DNA from 4 places in the Parabacteroides sp. AF14-59 genome. Region 1 is predicted to be linked to each of the others. Evidence: riboswitches for the same ligand, from Rfam matches in the RefSeq annotation. Region 1 holds a riboswitch; each other region holds the start of a gene.
What was found. A riboswitch is a leader RNA that binds a small molecule or an ion and turns the genes downstream of it on or off. The one in region 1 is predicted to bind cobalamin.

Region 1 (4,675 bases):
TTTTATTCTTATCCATGCCGAAATTCGTACAGCGGTGAACCACAAATTTATCCAATTCGTTGAACGTCCCTTTATCCAGCAACATATCGATCCGTTCGCGGGCTGTCATCCGGCCGGATTCATGCTGCTTTTCGATACGGGTAATACCACCTCCCTGCGAAGCTGTCTTATCCAGTTCTTCAAAGGTCTTATACAACTGTTCCTTTCCCATTTTATTCTTCTTTATCTGTTATTACGTCCAGCGACAGAAGAACCTGGTTGCTTGCTACCGAATCTCCTTCTTTGACCAATACCTCACGTACCGTACAGGCTGAACTTACCTTATAATTACTCTGCATTTTCATCGCCTCTATCACGATGACGATATCACCGGCTTCCAGACGGTCGCCTTTCTCCACCAACACCTTCACGACTTTTCCGGGCATAGGAGAAACGATCTTGTTATCCTGCCGTTCTTCGCTGCTCTTACGCATACGCAGATATTTCATCTGTGTATCGACAATATCGACGGCATAAGACAGGAAATGTGTATTCACCGTATAACTTTTGCCTCCTTCTCCCCGGATCAGTTCGGCATTATACGAATTACCGTTGTGCAAAATAGAGCAGGCACCGTTCTCGGCCATCATAATATCGACTTCATAAGGGACACCGTCTATCGTCAACTGCACCTTATTCCCTTCCTTGCTGACCAGCGATACATCCGCCACTCTTTTTCCTATATGTATTTCCATAATGAATAATTTTCTAATATGCTAATGAACCAATTATTAAATGCGCAAGACGCCTTTCTGAAGACCGAACTCACGCCAGCGGCTGATAGGACGGTTATCCGACGCCAACCCCGACTTGTTTTCCTCCAGGTTGATCAGATAATCGATATAGGCAGCGATCATAGCCACATTCTCGGTTTCCGTACCACTCTCACTTACCGGATGCTGTAATTGTTCCGCATTTTTCGCAATAAAAGAAGTATCATATTTCCCCTGTACAAAATCAGTCGTATCCATGATCCGGCGCAGATAGCTGATATTGGTTTTCAATCCGGTGATCTTGTATTCGTGCAGTACACGCCGCATACGTTCGATTGCATACTGGCGGTTGGTCGCCCATACGATCAGTTTGCCGATCATCGGGTCGTAATAAACCGGTATCTCATATCCTTCGTACACATAACTGTCCACACGGACACCGATACCGTTCGGTTCCGTCAGTTGCCTGATCACACCGGGAGACGGCATAAATCCGGCTTCGGTATCTTCCGCACAGATACGGCATTCGATAGCATGGCCACGCTGGGCTATCTCTTCCTGACGGATATGGAGCGGCTCATCGTTAGCCACCCGGATCTGTTCTTTTACCAGGTCGACACCCAATACTTCTTCCGTGATAGGATGCTCCACCTGTAGGCGGGTATTCATTTCCAGGAAATAAAAATTCCGATGTTTGTCCACCAGAAATTCGATGGTACCTGCACCGGAATAATGAACGGCCTTTGCCGCAGCAACAGCTTTCTCTCCCATATCTTTCCGCAATTCAGCCGTAATAAACGGTGACGGGCTTTCTTCTACGATCTTCTGGTTACGCCGTTGTACCGAACATTCACGTTCGCAGAGATGGATCACGTTCCCGTGATTATCGCCCAGAATCTGAAATTCGATATGATGGGGCTCTTCCACAAACTTCTCCAGATAAACAGTATCGTCTCCAAAAGAAGAAAGAGATTCCGAACGGGCGGAATTATAGGCTTCCACCACCTCTTCCTCTTTATAAATAAGCCGCATCCCTTTTCCACCGCCGCCCATCGATGCTTTCAGCATCACAGGAAAACCGATCTCCTTACAAACCCGAACTGCTTCTTCCGCACTCTGCAACGGCTGCTGTGTTCCGGGAACTACCGGTACGCCGGCTTCGATCATACGTTTGCGGGCAGAGATCTTATCTCCCATCGCTTCCATCGTTTCAGGAGCCGGGCCGATAAAAATGATCCCTTCTTCCTTACATCTCCGGGCAAAAGCGGCATTCTCCGAAAGAAAGCCATAACCGGGGTGAACAGCATCTGCCTTATGAAGTTTGGCTGCCTGAATAATTTTTTCAATATCCAGATAACTCCCTTTGGAGGCCGCAGGGCCTATCAGGCAAGCTTCATCGGCATAAAGCACGTGCCGGGCGGCCCGGTCGGCTTCCGAAAATACAGCCACAGACTGTATTCCCATCTCCCGGCAGGAGCGCATCACACGCACCGCGATCTCACCACGATTTGCGATCAATATTTTCCGTATCATATCAATGCTTTAAATGTTTATAGCGGGGATTCACCTCGCAGGCATAGAAATATTTCTTTATCTCATTCAAACAGGAATTGCATAAGCATCCCGGATAATGCATCTTTACATAAGCAAGCTGGAGCTCATCCAATTTCACAGGTGCACAATGACAGGCAGAGATATCGTCTACCCGGCATACAAAGGAGACCCCACAACGCGGACAATCTTTCTCCATAATCTGATAATTTTTGAAATAAACAATCTTTTCGAACCCGTATCCTAACCCACGAGGACATGAGCCTTTAATGAATGGCAGGTCTTCTGACTGACTCCCATTCTGAAGCCTTCCCGACGGAAAGTTGATAGTTGACATGTGACAGTTGACAGATAAATACGGACAGAAAAACTGTCTACTGTCAACTTTCCACTGTCAACTGAATCGTCAGTGGCATTAGTTGTTTTCAGAATGTTGAACGGAGCTTCACAGCAGCGGGACTGTCCGGGATTTACACCCGATTCCCTTTTAATCTGTATCACCCGACCAGATAATACAGAACCGATTCGGCGGCAAATGTAGAGAAAATATTACACATTTTACTCCAAATTGTGCATATTTTTTATTGGGACACATAAGAGGCTGATAATGCAATGGTTAGAAGAGAGCTCACACTCAACTATCCTTTTTGGAAAACATTTTCAACACAGAAAATCTAAAAGTTTTCCACTTTTCTTTATTTCATATCTAACAATCAGTAGATTGACATAATTTAACTCGTTAAAAGTTTTCCAAAAAGAACACCATATACAGTTTAAGTATACCTTTGTTGGAGTAAAAACAACATAAATATATTATCAATTTTATCATGATACAAACAGTTATCAAACGGGATGGACGTATCGTCGGATTTAATGAGGAGAAGATAGTAACAGCGATACGAAAAGCCATGCTGCATACAGAAAATGGGGAGGATTTGCAGCTGATCCGCCAGATTACGGATCATATTTCATTCAAAGGAGAACCGCAAATGACAGTCGAAGCGATACAGGATGCAGTCGAACTGGAACTAATGAACAGTAGCCGTAAGGACGTTGCACAGAAATATATCGCTTACCGTAACCAGCGCAGTGTTGCCCGTAAAGCTAAAACACGCGATATGTTCCTGGAGATTATCAACATCAAATCGAACGATATCACGCGCGAAAATGCCAATATGAATGCAGATACTCCTGCAGGCATGATGATGAAATTCTCCAGTGAAACCACCAAACCGTTCGTCGACGATTACCTGTTGAGTGAAGAGGTAAAAGAGGCCGTTGCAAACAACTACCTGCACATTCATGATAAAGATTATTACCCGACCAAGAGCCTGACATGCGTTCAGCATCCGCTGGACCGCATCCTTAAATATGGATTCTCTGCCGGACATGGCGAATCACGCCCGGCAAAACGCATCGAGACAGCCAGCATCCTGGGCTGCATCTCCCTGGAAACAGCTCAGAACGAAATGCACGGCGGACAGGCTATCCCCGCTTTCGACTTCTATCTGGCTCCTTACGTACGTAACAGCTTTATTGAAGAGATCAAGAACCTGGAAGACCTGAACGGCGTGGATTACTCACATCTGTATAATAAAGAACTGGACGACTATGTAACGCGTCCGCTGGATGGCCTGAGCGGTGACAAACGGATCATACAGCATGCTATTAATAAAACTGTCAGCCGTGTCCATCAGTCGATGGAAGCTTTCATTCACAATATGAACACCATTCATTCACGCGGTGGCAACCAGGTGGTGTTCAGCTCTATCAACTACGGTACGGATACTTCAGCCGAAGGGCGTTGCATCATTCGTGAGATATTGAAAAGTACTTATCGTGGTGTCGGCAACGGCGAAACGGCTATCTTCCCGATCCAGATATGGAAAAAGAAACGTGGCGTCAGCTATCTGCCGGAAGACCGCAACTATGACTTGTACGAACTGGCATGCAAAGTGACTGCCCGCCGTTTCTTCCCGAACTTCCTGAACCTGGATGCTACATTCAACCAGCATGAAGACTGGAAAGCGGACGACCCACAACGCTATATGTATGAGGTAGCAACAATGGGATGCCGTACCCGCGTATTCGAGAATCGCTTTGGACCGAAGACTTCTATCGGACGCGGAAACATTTCTTTCTCGACTATCAACATCGTACGCCTGGCTATCGAATGTATGGATATCGAAGATAAAGAACTCCGCACCGCACGCTTCTTTGCCAAGCTGGACGAAATGCTGGAAATTACTGCACGCCAGTTGCATGAGCGTATGGAATTCCAGAAAACAGCTTATGCCAAACAGTTCCCGTTGCTGATGACTTCACTTTGGCTGGGTAGCGAAAAGTTAAAACCGACAGATACGATCGCTCCG
Region 2 (4,675 bases), on a different contig from region 1:
CCAATCCATATTTACCGGTCGTTGCATTGAAATAAGAGTCGATCGAAGGGGTCGCAGACCCCAACAATGTCTTTGCCCCGTGCATCCCCGCCAATACGATAGCAGCATTACGGGCATGGTAACGTGGTGCCGGGTCTTGTTGTTTATAGGTATTCTCATGTTCCTCATCCACAATGATCAGCCCCAGGTCCTTGAACGGAAGAAAAAGAGAGGAACGTACTCCCAGTACGACCATCGGTTCTCCCCCATGAAGCAGCTTATTCCAAACCTCCACACGTTCATTGTCGGAAAATTTGGAATGATATACCAGCAACTTGTCTCCGAACAACTTAGCCAACCGCTCCGTGATCTGGGTCGTTATAGCGATCTCCGGAAGCATATACAAAACTTGCCGGCCCATCTTCAACACCTCATCGATCAGACGGACATAGATTTCAGTCTTTCCGCTCGAAGTAACTCCATGAAGCAAACAAACCTCTTTGGAAGTAAAAGTATCATGTATCTCGTTATAGGCTTTTTCCTGTGCCGGACTTAGCAAACTAAGCGACTGCAACCGGCATACCGGGACTTGCAAACGTCCGACTTCTTTCTCATAACTCTCCAGGACTCCTCGTTTCAGCAAACCTTCCAATATAGCAGATGAACAGCCACTGTGCTCCAGCAATTCTTTTCTTGAAACCTCCTTACTCAGAGCAGGGTTTAAAGCATGACTTAAATCGAGAAAACAAACCAGCAAAAGTTCCTGTTTTTTTGCCCGCTTAAAATCGGCAAAAACCTCCTGTAAACGTTCCTCAGTAGCATATTCCTGCGACAACCGGATAAATGTCTGCATTTTCGGAACAAACCCTCGTTTCATTTCTTCGCTGACTTCAACAGCTCCACGAGCCATCAAAGAAGCCACAACCGGTACAACATTACGCAATCCGGTTCTTTTCTCCAGTTCCGATACAGTTAATTTGAGTACACCTTTGAAGGCATCCAGTACTGCTTGTTCATTGGGGCGCAAAGGACCGTCTGCCTCAAAATCAGCATTATAAGTCACAGCCGTTTCACTTTCCAGTTTTAACCCGGAAGGTAAGGCTGCTTTATAAACATCTCCCAGTTTACACAAATAATAAGAGGCTATCCATTTCCAGAAACGAAGTTGCGGCCTGCGCAACACGGGACTTGCATCCAGCAAGGCATAGATCTCTTTTGTTTCAAAATCCGTATTCGGCCTACGTTCATGCACATCCATGACAATCGCTGTGTAATAACGTTTCTTACCGAAATGAACAATGACCCGGCAACCGGGAGTTACGGCAGCCTCCAGGTCCGCAGGAATGCTATAAGTATAGCTATTTTCCAGCGGCAGGGGTAGTATGACATCTGCATATTTCATTTACGATGCCAAAAGTAACAAAAAAGGCCGGACTGTTAAAGCCCGGCCCTTCATATCTTATGTCTGTTATCAAAACAAAATGGCAGCTGTAATAGACCATCCGCGGTTCTTGGCATTCAGGTCGAATTTCTCAGAACTATAGTTATCGGTTAGTCCCAAACCGTAATTTACACCGATCTGCAAATGACTGATCAGTTCCGCACCTACACCGAAGTTAAGGCCTGCACTAAAGTTTTTCGCTTTTATCTGATCTCCTAAAACATCCCATATTTTATCCCCTCCTACACGGAAACCGACATACGGACCGGCAGAAAGATAGGCTTTGACAAGAGGAATACCGAATTTCCATTTCAGATTTACCGGTATATCGAGATAATCTGTTTTCATACTTGTTGAAGAGGCCGATCCTTCCGCTTTCATATCTACTCCTTTCTGTGAATAAAGGATCGCTGCATCCAATCCTATTCCGACCAGAGGAATCGTTGTTTCGATCATCGGACCGATCTGGAAACCTGTCACGTTATCCGCTTTCAGTATATCGGAATTCAGATGAACGGACGATATGTTTAAACCGCCTTTCACCCCAAACTTCAGCTGGGACTTGGCCGGTACGGCTATGAATGCCATCAAAATAATCAAAACTAAACCTGTAACCTTTTTCATATTGCCTGTTGTTAATTAATTACTGTTTGCAAATAAACATACTTTTCCAATAATAAACAAGTATTCCAGCCTTACTGTTCATTCATTAAAAAGAAAAGCATGCACCGGACACGGAGCTCATCCCGCAAACCGATCCATGCCTCTTTTCCTAATTATTATGGCAAAATAATTAAAAACAAATACACCAGGACAACGACAGGATGAACGGGAGTAAGAATATAGAGGCAGAATTGCCTTTTGTTCTCTTCCGGCCTTTCCTCGAAGCCGTCGAAATAATATGCCTTGCAGGTCTTCTGACTTACTTCCGGATCGGGCGCCTTCCCAACTTTTGTCAGTTGACAGTTGATAGTTGACAATTGACAGTTAAACTGTCCACTGTCCACTGTTATCTGTCAACTCCTTCGTCAGTGGCATGAGTGTTGCCTTATCCGTTATGAAGCTTACAGCAGCGGGACTGTCCGGGATTTTCACCCGATTCCCTTTTAATCCTTTCCTGCGAATACAGGCCAGGAACAATGCATGCCGCAAATATAGAGAGTTTTTTCGGATTATCACAACGAATGCCTATTTTCGTTAGAGACTATTCTATTTTAGCCTGATCGGTGCTTTGTTTCAATCGATCCAACACTTTCTCCCGCAAATATTCGGGAAACTCCTTATGGAATGGAAAGCTGGATAGTAAATCTAATTCTTTTTCAACAGCGGAAGAATCTTCAGGCCTGTCGATAAAATTGCCATAATAAGTGTTACCTTCAAATTTGGTATTAATGCTATTACCTGTCACAAACTTATATTGCAGTTCATCGTTCATGATATAGAAGATATTCCGCTTGAAAACCGTATTCTCCGCCCAGGGACCACCCCAGTTATCCATCACGAGCACTGAACGATCTATATCGGGAGAAGGCTTTTTCATGATAACGATTACGTTATCCTCAATAGCCGTCTGTTTAGCCGGTCCGGAAATATGGATTACCGGAGAGAACCAACCCGGACGAGTCGGATACGGACGCAAACCGTCATTAATACTTACATTGTGGCGGATAATCGTATTTTCTGTACCTATATTATACGGCTCTCCCAAAGAGTTACCTTCATTACAAACCATCACAAAACCTCCGGCATTATCGTGGCTGAAGTTATACTGGATAAGCGTATTACGACAGTTGTAATCCGAATCGAATCCTTGTGCATCCCACTTGGCAAACTGACCGCTTACTTCGTTGAACTGGATAATTGTATTATCACAACTCCACGGCCATATCCCGGCTGCGGCATCTTCAATCCTTAACAGATCAGGACTGTCCCTCACCACATTATGTTCGACCAATGCACCATCACAAGCGATCGGGACAATCCCATCCCCCGGAACTTGTTCGATCAGATTCCCCCGGATAACGACATTCAAACTCGGGAACCATTTATCACGACCTGAATTTCCATTTCCGGTAATGCCATTTCGATGACAACGATAGATATGGCAGTTCTCAATCAGTAAATCGACAAAACGGGTCGGTACTTCTTCTCCACCGTTATGCCAGTAAATACCGTTTCCTGCTCCTTCATTCTTAATACAACTACCGTTCACATCATGAACAGTCAGGTTCTTTAAATGGATATGGTGAACATCTCCTTTATCCCAGGCGTAAATAATCACTCCGTTTCTGCCCGGATCCGGTTTTTCCCCTTTATTTGTTATCTCCAGATTATTAACCTCCCAATATTCGAGACCTTCAAGCAACACTGTGTGTTGCTTGAGCCCGTTACCATGTAAAACGGGCTTTTTGCCTTCTTCATAACTACTGACAATGACAGGCATTTCTTTACTACCACTACCTTTCGGTTCAAACTGTCCTATGTATTCCGTACCCGATTTGAACAAGATACGGTCACCCGGTTCGAACATCTGTTCATTCAGTTTTTTCAAACTCTTCCAGGCGGTTGAAGGTGAATTTCCTGTGTTGCTATCATCACCCGTCAGACTATCCATATAAAATGTCCGCGAAACAGGACTACAGGCACATAGCAATAAAGCCAAAAGCAAAGTGCATATTTTCATCTCTAATTAATTTATTTGTTAACCAATATTCAAAAGGGGATGTAAAAAGTCCATGTTAAGGAACCCTGATAACAGGACTTTAATACATCCCTAAACTTATCATTTTACCAATCCGGATTTTGATTCAATAGTGTATTTTTAAATAATTCAGCATTCGAAATAGGATATAAATACATTCTGTCATTCCAGGTCCGCTGATCGACGAGTTGACGAGTGTAAATCAAATCATTCCCTTTCTTTTCTATTTTTACCCCATAAATATCCATCGTCTGATCAGCGATCTTCCATCTTCTGACATCCCAGAAGCGATGATCTTCGAAAGCCAGTTCTACCTGACGTTCGTTCCGTATCCTTTCCCGGAAGTTATCCGTAGCAACACCCGGCATACCGGCACGCGTCCTGACCTGATCGATGGCTGCACGAGGCGATAAAGTAAATGTATTATCCGTATAATCCGGATTACCATACGCCTCATACAACGCTTCCGCATAATTGAGCAATACCTCTGCATATCTGAAAAGGACCCAGACATGGCGGCCGGTCGTTGTATTGTTCGGATCCAGGCTAATAGA
Region 3 (4,675 bases), on a different contig from region 1:
CGGATACTGATCACCTATTACACCTTCCGCCCATTCATGGACAAGATCATTTTCATCGACACCTTTTTCACGTACCATATAATTATAAGTATCGCGTAAAAGCTTGGAACCCGGCGTTCCCTCGTGCTTGTCGAGGAACTCCCGGAAACGATAGGCAATACTCGGTTTCTGGGGAACACCGGCAAGGCCGACCATTCCATCTTCCAGCTTAGTCCCCCGGCGGCATTCTTCCAAGCCGAACTGACCAAGCAGGAAAAAGGCTTCGCGGGGTGTGGTGGCGATCCAGTTTGGGTTGCCGCGTCCGGCATTCAACATGATGTGTGTGCTCTTACGTGCACTTTCATCGGCCAGGTCGATCAGGATATCTTTTAATTCGAATGGACTGATCTCCGACATCTTCTTTTCGTATTCACGGGTAACTACGATTTTCTTTTTATCTTCCATATTATATATAATGTATAATTAATGCTTGTTTTTACCAGATTTACTCTTATGAAAAGAGTATGTTCTCTCCTAAGCCGAAGCCAGTGCCACTCTAGTGGCAGAGTTATGCCATAGTAATGGCAGAGTTGTGCCAAAGGCATGGCAGAGTCTTGCCACAGTAATGGCACTGGCCCGTTATCCCTACATCAACAACACGATTACTACTCCCCAGATAATTAAAAGAGTATTACCTACCGCATAGGTAACAGTATAACCTAATGCCGGTGTCTGGCTCTCCACCGCATCTTCCACGGCACCGAGGGCGGCAGTTGTCGTTCGTGCACCGGAAGTACAGCCAAGAGTGATGGCCGGATGGAATTTAAAGAGATAACGTCCCATAAGGACACCGGCAATCAACGGGATAGTCGTTGCCAAAGCACCGATAACAAACAGGCTCACCCCTACTTCCTTAAATCCGGTCACAAAACTCGGACCTGCCGTAATCCCGACCACGGCAATGAACATATTCAGTCCGACATTATTCAACACCCAAAGCGAAGGCTCCGGAATGCGTCCGAATGTCGGATGTTTGGAGCGAAGCCATCCGAATACCAACCCGGCAATCAACGCCCCGCCACTCGTACTCAGGCTGACAGGAATATCCCCGAAGTGGATAGCCAGCGAACCGATTATACCACCGATAAAGATACCCAACCCGACAAAGATCATATCCGTCTGGTTCGTAGGTCGATCGGCGTATCCCAAAGTAGCAGCCGCCTCATTCACTTCCAGCTTTGTCCCGACCAGTTCGAGCATATCGCCCGGATCGATCCGGGTCGCAGCCAATACCGGAATACTGATCCCGGCACGTTTGATACTCTTGATACTGACACCATGCATCACCTTTTCCTTGCGGAGTTGTGCCACCGTCATGCCTGCAAACTTCTTGCGGGAGATCAATACAGGTAATGTCTCTGCGGGGAAATCCAGCAAATCGATATCATTCACTTCATCCCCTATCCAGTCTTCCTCACCGATCACAAACTCACGCCGTCCGCTCAAGACAACTTCATTTCCTTTCTGGAGCATCAGGTCCGGCTTCACATCATAAATAACATTATTGATACGGACACGCTCCACAAACAAGCGGCGCCCCTGCTCTTCCAGATAATCCTCCAGTTCCTGTACGGTCTTTCCGGCACCGAACCAGTCATTGCTTATCTTATAAGCCCGGAAAGTGATAGGACGTGCTGCAGGCATAAATCCGGGCTGCTCACTTTCGTCATCATTTCCCATCCTGGCTTCCAGTTCTTTACAAGCCTTTTTCACGGATGCCAGTCCACCCAGCAGACGGGGAGCCACGTCACTCATGATCCAGGCAGAACCCGCCGTACCGAAAATATACGACACGGCATAAGCCACCGGCATCACATTGATCATAGCCGTTTTATCAGCATCGCTCAGGCTTCCCTGATTGATCGTATCTTCCGCTACTCCCAATACGGCCGAAATAGTCTGTGAACCGGCCAGTAACCCGGCAGCTTCGCCCGCATTATATCCCATCAGTTTGGCAAGAAGGAAAGGAATGAACAAACAGAACAGGCACATCAATGCTGCAAAAAGCATCTGCGGAAGCCCTTCCTTCTTCAGTCCCCGAAAGAACTGTGGTCCTACACTGTAGCCGACAGCAAACAGGAACAAAAGAAAGAATACCGATTTAATTGGTGCACCGATCTCTATATGCAATTGTCCGATCAATACTCCGACCAGTAGAACACTGGTAACTGTCCCCAAAGAAAACTTCCCTATTTTAAATTTACCGATCCAGAAGCCCAATGCCAGTGTAAGAAAAATGGCCAGTTCCGGATAATGTTTGAGTAAATCTGCAAACCACTCCATATATTAATTGTTTGGCGTTAATATTAAGACATACGATATGTCCGGTTTTATTGTGGTAAATGGAACAGTATCCACAAGGAAGTTGTTCCGGCCGATTCAATTAAGAGAATATAAAATCCATCTTATTTTAAATAATTTTCTATCTTTGTCCCCGCTTTGGTGATACGATAACATTCCGTTAATCGTATAAAAGGGAATCCGGTTTGAATCCGGAACAGTGCCCGCTACTGTGGAGCCCGATAATAAGGAAAGCATTCTTACACCACTGTCCGATACAAGGATGGGAAGGTCGCTTTCCGGGCAAGTCAGGAAACCTGCCAAGGTTTATTTATATCGTATTCCCCCGGGGTCAGGAGAATGATAAAACATACGGACAATCTCTTTTTGATAAAAGAAAATGTTTACCGACAGCCGGTATTGTGGCTTGTCGTATTCGTTCGTTACCTTTTAATTTACATTATATGAAACATTTACTATTACTTATTGCTTGTATGCTCGCACCTATGTGCTGGGCACATGACGGCGAGAACTTCAAGGCATCCGACATGCTGGCCTCCATGCAACCGGGTGACAAAGCCGCCTTATTAATGGTACATTTCGGTACCACGTATGACGACACCCGTGCTCTCACCATCGACGCGATCAACCGGAAAGCGCAAGAAGCCTTCAAAGACATGGAAGTACGCGAAGCCTACACTTCCCGCATCGTGGCACGCCGCCTGAAAGCCCGCGGTATCGAAAAACTGAATCCGGTCGAAGCACTGGAAAAACTGAAAGCAGACGGATATACTCATATCCTCATCCAATCTACAAACATTATCGAAGGGGTGGAAATGGAATCGCTTCGCAAAGACATTGCACCGCTGGAAAAGAATTTCAAAGAGGTACGTATCGGCAACCCGCTGCTTTATACACCGCATGACTTTGAAGATGTGATAGCAGCCGTAGCAAAGAACGGAGCCAAAGAAGGCGCGACGGTTCTTGTCGGACACGGAACGTATACACCAGCCACGGCACAGTATGCCATGATGGATTATATGCTGCAATCCAAAGGATATACCGATTACCATGTAACCACCGTAGAAGGCTATCCTTCTTTCGACGATATGGTAGCCAAACTGGATGCCAGCGGTGTAAAGAAAGTACTGCTGATGCCTTTTATGTTTGTAGCAGGCGACCATGCCAACAACGATATAGCAGGCGATATGAAGCAGGAACTGGAAAGCAAAGGTTACCAGGTGTCTGTCTTTATGCAGGGATTAGGACAAAATCCGGACATCCAGAAACTATTCATCGATCATGCCAGGTTTGCGGCCAAACATAAAATGGTCAATATCACTGAAAAGAAAAAACAATACGCTGCTGAAAAGGACTAAGTTCAAGCACAAAACTAAATGTTCAGAAAAATACTAAAACTTACACATAAGATACTCGGATTACTTCTGAGTATCTTATTTCTGATGTGGTTTCTTTCAGGTATAGTAATGATCTATCATTCATTTCCCAGAGCATCACAACAGGATAAATTAGAAAGGCAACAGGTTATCGACGGAAATTTGCCGGATATGGAAACTCTTCTGTCCGTTCTTCCCGATTCAGCACAGGTCCGTTCACTCTCCATGGAAATGTATTTTGACCGGCCTGTGGTTCATTTCCGGGGAAAGAATACGCCCGAAACACTCTATGCAGACTCTCTGCAACCAGTCGAAGCAATAAATGACGAAACTATCAAGCGGACTGCAGCACAATGGTGCTCATCTCCGATCCTGCGTGTGGATTCGATGTATAAGCTGGATCAATGGATTCCTTTCGGACGGTTGCGCGAAGAGTTCCCCATCTATAAATATACATTTGCGGATGATGGCCGCCATGAACTCTATATTTCTTCAAAAACAGGGCGCGTCCTGCAATTCACCGACAAAGACCAGCGCTTATGGGCGTGGCTCGGAGCCATTCCCCACTGGGTTTACTTCACATCGCTCCGCCAGAATCAGGTTGCCTGGATCAACTTCGTGAAATGGAGTTCCGGCATCGGTTGTATCATGTGCCTGGCAGGATTGATCCTTTCCATACAACTGGCCTGGCGCAACCGCCATAAGAAGTTATTTTCCCCTTACAGGAAAAGATGGTTCAAATGGCATTATGTCAGTGGATTGATCTTCGGTATTTTCACCATTACATTCGCTTTCAGCGGAATGATGTCGTTAATGGATATTCCCGACTGGATGAAAAAAGCTCCGAAAGAAAAGCAGGATATGTCACGCCGCATCCCGTGGGGCGGATCGGAAGGACGTTTTGTCGCCTCTGCCTATCATCTGGATTACCGGAAAGTACTGGAGGCGGTCGACAGTGT
Region 4 (4,675 bases), on a different contig from region 1:
AAGTGCCATTTTCGTGGCGATGATCGAATTGCAACCGTGGGCGATGTTGGCGAACGGGCCGCCGTGTACGAATGCCGGTGTGTTTTCGGTTGTCTGCACCAGATTGGGTAGGAGAGCGTCTTTCAGCAATACAGTGATCGCTCCGGCAACACCCAGGTCGTTGACTGTGAACGGCTGGTCGTCGTTCGTATATCCCAGCAGGATATTACCGATGCGGCGTTTCAGGTCTTCCAGGTCGGTTGCCAGGCAAAGGATAGCCATCATCTCGGAAGCCGGTGTGATGTCGAATCCGGTTTCGGTCGGGACACCGTTGGCCGAACCACCCAGGCCGGATACGATATTACGCAGGCTGCGGTCGTTCACGTCGAGTACACGTTTCCATTTGATTTCTTTCAAACCTTCGCAGGAATGGCGTGTCTGGTAGATATAATTGTCCAGCAGGGCTGTAATCATATTGTGAGCGGATGTAACGGCGTGGAAGTCGCCTGTGAAATGCAAGTTGATATTTTCCATCGGCAATACCTGCGCGTATCCGCCTCCGGCTGCTCCACCTTTCATACCGAAACATGGCCCCAGCGAGGGTTCACGTAAAGCGGCTACTGCTTTCTTACCGATTTTGTTCAGTCCCAGAGCCAGGCCGATAGATACGGTTGTTTTACCGATACCTGCTTTGGTTGGCGTAATAGCTGTTACCAGGATCAGGTTATGTTCTTTGATTTTCTCTTCATCGATCAGGTGAAGGGGCACTTTGGCGATATACCGACCATAGTTTTGTACTTCTTCGCGCGGAATACCCAAACTTGTGGCTACTTCCTTTATTTTACGAAGGGAGACTTCTCTTGCAATTTCTATATCCGATTTCATGTGCTTATGTAAGTTTAAGAGGCAACAAAAGTATATTATTTTTAATTAAATAACAAAATGATAGTATGAAAGGTTTTAAAGCCGGATAACTCCATGTTATTGGTGTTATATTGATAAAAGTTACTAAAAGAAGGGTGAGAATGACTGTTTGGTAAGTAAAGTGGGCGTTTTTCGATTTATTTGTAATCTTCAGTTGGCAATATCAATGCATTTGGATAGGTTTTGTCTTAAAGTATTTTAAAATATGGATAAAGGGTTGTGATGTATGATAATTTGCCTAATTTTGCGCTGTCACAATATCAAAATGAAACTAACAGCAAGTTTATAGTGATAAAAAGAAAGTGTATAACAGTATTAAAAACTTCGGTTTATGTAATTAAGGAGATTTGATTATGGTAACAATGAGATTTAGTTTGGCGGGTGTAGCCTCAAGAGAAGCAGAAACAGGATCATGGATAAGAACAATTGTTGATTGTCTGGGAATCCGTATGTTTTCAAAGATGAATCCTTCGGTAAGTACGAGTAGTGTCGGTTGGGATACGACCAAGCAAAAGGAAATCCAGGATCTTCATCACTATGCCGTCCGCAACTTGATCCCCAAGGCCGGAGTCTATCAGATGGAATTACTGGAATCGCTGGCACAGTCTGCTTCTATTTATTCGCCGGAAGAGGTAGAATCTCTTTATAATGAGACGAGTAAGAAAATAGAAGAGATCAGCAGCCATATTTCAGGTGTATTGGTAAGTGCACGTGAGTTATGCAAGTCGGGTCATCAGAACTGGGAGTCTGTTCAGTCACTTCGTTATCATGTAAACCGCCTGCGTGGCATCGTAGAATCTGCATAGTTTTTGCAAAACAATAATCGGAGCAGATAGTATCCGTACATATCCCTTTCATTTCCGGAAGCGTTCAGCCTCCGGAATATGAAGGGGATTATTGTATGATCATCAGTGAGAAATAGGGGTATATCTTGTCTGCTATGATCTTTTTATCGGATGTATAATATTCTTTTTCTGTCCCTACGTTTTCAAAATAATGGAATTGTGTTTGCGGATGCTTGCGGATACATTCGTGTACGGCTTCCACGCATTGTGAAAGTTTCATGATAACGATTACATATCCCGCGTTTATCTTTTCACTCAATTCGTCGGCAGAAGGCGTACCAGGGATGACGACGATCTGTTCTTCCTGCTTAACGATATGTAAGCCTGCCAGCGCTCCGGCAGCAATGAAGGCCGGTATTCCGGCAATGCGCTGAACAGCGATTCCCGCAGCTGTAAATTTGTCGTATATATATTGTATGGAAGAATAAAAACCGGCGTCGCCTTCGGCTACGATAACGATCTGTTTTCCTTCTGCATAATTACTTTCAGCTTCGTTGTACAGGGCATCGTAGGCTTTCCAGGCCTCCGTGCGGTCTTTACTCATCGGAAGCATGAAACACCGGATGGCTGTTTCGCTTATCTCCAGGGCGCGTACGATATCGGCGGCTCGCGAGATGCTTTCGCCTTGCCTGTTGCGGGTGGCGGGACAGTAGATGATATCTGCTTTCTGGAGTTGGCGGAGACCTTTCACCGTGATAAGTTCCGGTTCGCCGGGGCCTAATGATACAAAACTGATCGGATAAGTCATTTTATTCTTGTTCTTTTATTTGGGATGCAAATGTGCTGAAAATAGTGTAAAGTTGCAAACTTCTTATTACTTTTGCGCTCGAAGTCGGTTCTGTAAAACTCCTGTTCATGGAGACAGATTAAAAGGGAACCGGGTGAGAATCCCGGACAGTCCACGCTGCTGTGAAGCTTTATAAACATCCTGATAATACCTTTTGCCACTGGTCTTTGCGATCGGGAAGGCATTCGGGATGGAAGTAAGTCAGAAGACCTGCCATTTTTTGCATAACGATTGTCCTCGTGGGTTTGGACGGTTTGTGTCGGATAAAAACAAATAGAATATGAATAAGTATTTAGTCGGTGGCTGCCTGTTAGCGTTAATGGCTACATCATGCGCATCGAAAGGAAATCAGCAGGAAAAAGAGAATGCATCGTCGCAACAAACGATTACGACGGATAGGATGGTTCAGATTACACCTAAATATGCCGAAGGTTTTCAGTTGACCTATGCCGACGGTTATGTCCTGATGGATATACATGACCCTCAGAATGAAGAAAGCACGCATTTCCTGTATGCGTTGGTTCCCCGTGGGACAAAGCCGGAAGGTATTCCTGCCGATTATACGGTGATCGAAACACCTGTGCGTAGTGCCATTTGTATGACCTCCCTGCAACTCTCCAATTTCATTAAGTTGGGAGCGGAGGATAAGGTGGTAGGTATCACGAGTACGCGCCATCTGTTTAATAAGACTATCAATAATCAGCTGAAGGATGGAAAGACGGCGAAGATCGGGATCGAAGGTAATTTCGATAATGAGGTGATTATGAGTATCAATCCCGACCTGATCCTGATCTCTCCCTTTAAGCGTGGCGGATACGAGACGATGAAAGATATCGGTATCCCTCTGATTCCTCATCTGGGGTATAAAGAAATGACGCCGCTGGGCCAGGCTGAATGGATTAAGTTTGTCGGCCTGTTACTCGGGATAGAGCAGGAAGCCAATGAGAAATTCTCTGCTATAGAGAACCGCTACAACGAATTGAAAGAACTGACTGCCGAAGGTAAAGTGCAGAAACGTCCTATCGTGTTCAGTGGCGAAATACATGGTGGCAACTGGTATGCAGTAGGAGGAAAGAGCTTCCTAGCACAACTTTTCAAAGATGCCGGCGCTGATTACTTTTTGAAAGACGACGATCGTTCCGGCGGTGTGACGCTCGACTTCGAGACGGTTTATAACCAGGCGGATGAAGCCGATTACTGGCGTATCGTAAACAGCTATCCGGGAACATATACTTATGAATCACTGAAAGATCAGGATCCCCGTTATGCAGACTTCCGTGCTTTCAAAGAAAAAGGAGTGATCTACTGTAATATGCGGGAGAAACCTTTTTACGAAAGCATGCCGACCGAGCCGGAGGTTGTATTGGGCGATTTATTGCATATCTTCCACCCGAATCTACTGCCGGATCACACGCCTGTCTATTATGATTTACTTAAATAAATAGGGACGATGAAGTATTCTAACACTATCCTGATGCTTTTGATCCTTGTCTCGATCGTCGTGTTGCTGTTTTTGAATTTGGTGTTGGGCTCTGTTTCGATTCCTTTCCATTCGGTTTGGAATATCATCTGCGGCAATGGAGATGAACCGGTCACCTGGCAGAATATTATCTGGAAGTCACGCTTTCCGCAGGCCTTGACGGCATTAGTAGCCGGAGCCGGATTAGCGATCAGCGGACTTCAGATGCAAACCGTATTCCGTAACCCATTGGCTGGACCTTCTGTGTTGGGTATCAGTTCCGGTGCAAGTATGGGAGTCGCCTTCGTTGTCTTGCTGAGCGGAAGCCTGGGAGGCGTGGCGTTGAGTAAGCTGGGTTTTATGGGAGAGATTGCCTTATCCATTGCGGCCATAGTCGGTTCCTTATCTGTCATGGCACTGATTGTTTATGTCTCGCAGAAGGTAAAAGGGAATGTGACGCTATTGATTATCGGAGTGATGATCGGCTATGTGGCAAATGCCGTGATCGGTGTATTGAAATTCTTTAGTGTGGAAGAAGATATCCGTGCTTATGTAATCTGGGGGCTGGGAAGTTTCTCACGTGTCTCCGGTAATCAGATGATGCTTTTCGTGGCGATTATGGCTATCCTGATCCCTCTTTCGTTTCTATTGATAAAAACATTGAACCTGATGCTTCTTGGC

Region 2: linked by a shared signal. The riboswitch ahead of DWW23_RS22315 (porin family protein) and the one ahead of DWW23_RS16190 (cysteine-rich CWC family protein) in region 1 are both predicted to bind cobalamin.
Region 3: linked by a shared signal. The riboswitch ahead of DWW23_RS07365 (sirohydrochlorin cobaltochelatase) and the one ahead of DWW23_RS16190 (cysteine-rich CWC family protein) in region 1 are both predicted to bind cobalamin.
Region 4: linked by a shared signal. The riboswitch ahead of DWW23_RS07285 (ABC transporter substrate-binding protein) and the one ahead of DWW23_RS16190 (cysteine-rich CWC family protein) in region 1 are both predicted to bind cobalamin.

Annotation. Positions count from the first base shown of each region.
Region 1 is NZ_QUHH01000015.1:37,329-42,003, forward strand. It holds gene DWW23_RS16175 (acyl-CoA carboxylase subunit beta) at 1-211, opposite strand, end outside; gene DWW23_RS16180 (biotin/lipoyl-containing protein) at 213-734, opposite strand; gene accC (acetyl-CoA carboxylase biotin carboxylase subunit) at 771-2,285, opposite strand; gene DWW23_RS16190 (cysteine-rich CWC family protein) at 2,287-2,502, opposite strand; cobalamin riboswitch at 2,561-2,843, opposite strand; gene DWW23_RS16195 (anaerobic ribonucleoside triphosphate reductase) at 3,131-4,675, shown strand, end outside.
Region 2 is NZ_QUHH01000028.1:55,115-59,789, forward strand. It holds gene priA (primosomal protein N') at 1-1,381, opposite strand, end outside; gene DWW23_RS22315 (porin family protein) at 1,451-2,044, opposite strand; cobalamin riboswitch at 2,310-2,577, opposite strand; gene DWW23_RS22320 (right-handed parallel beta-helix repeat-containing protein) at 2,625-4,103, opposite strand; gene DWW23_RS22325 (RagB/SusD family nutrient uptake outer membrane protein) at 4,208-4,675, opposite strand, start outside.
Region 3 is NZ_QUHH01000005.1:25,784-30,458, reverse strand. It holds gene DWW23_RS07375 (bifunctional aspartate transaminase/aspartate 4-decarboxylase) at 1-444, opposite strand, end outside; gene aspT (aspartate-alanine antiporter) at 625-2,322, opposite strand; cobalamin riboswitch at 2,463-2,659, shown strand; gene DWW23_RS07365 (sirohydrochlorin cobaltochelatase) at 2,784-3,698, shown strand; gene DWW23_RS07360 (PepSY domain-containing protein) at 3,717-4,675, shown strand, end outside.
Region 4 is NZ_QUHH01000005.1:5,066-9,740, forward strand. It holds gene DWW23_RS07270 (formate--tetrahydrofolate ligase) at 1-864, opposite strand, end outside; gene DWW23_RS07275 (hypothetical protein) at 1,257-1,709, shown strand; gene cobI (precorrin-2 C(20)-methyltransferase) at 1,798-2,496, opposite strand; cobalamin riboswitch at 2,565-2,768, shown strand; gene DWW23_RS07285 (ABC transporter substrate-binding protein) at 2,816-3,976, shown strand; gene DWW23_RS07290 (iron ABC transporter permease) at 3,986-4,675, shown strand, end outside.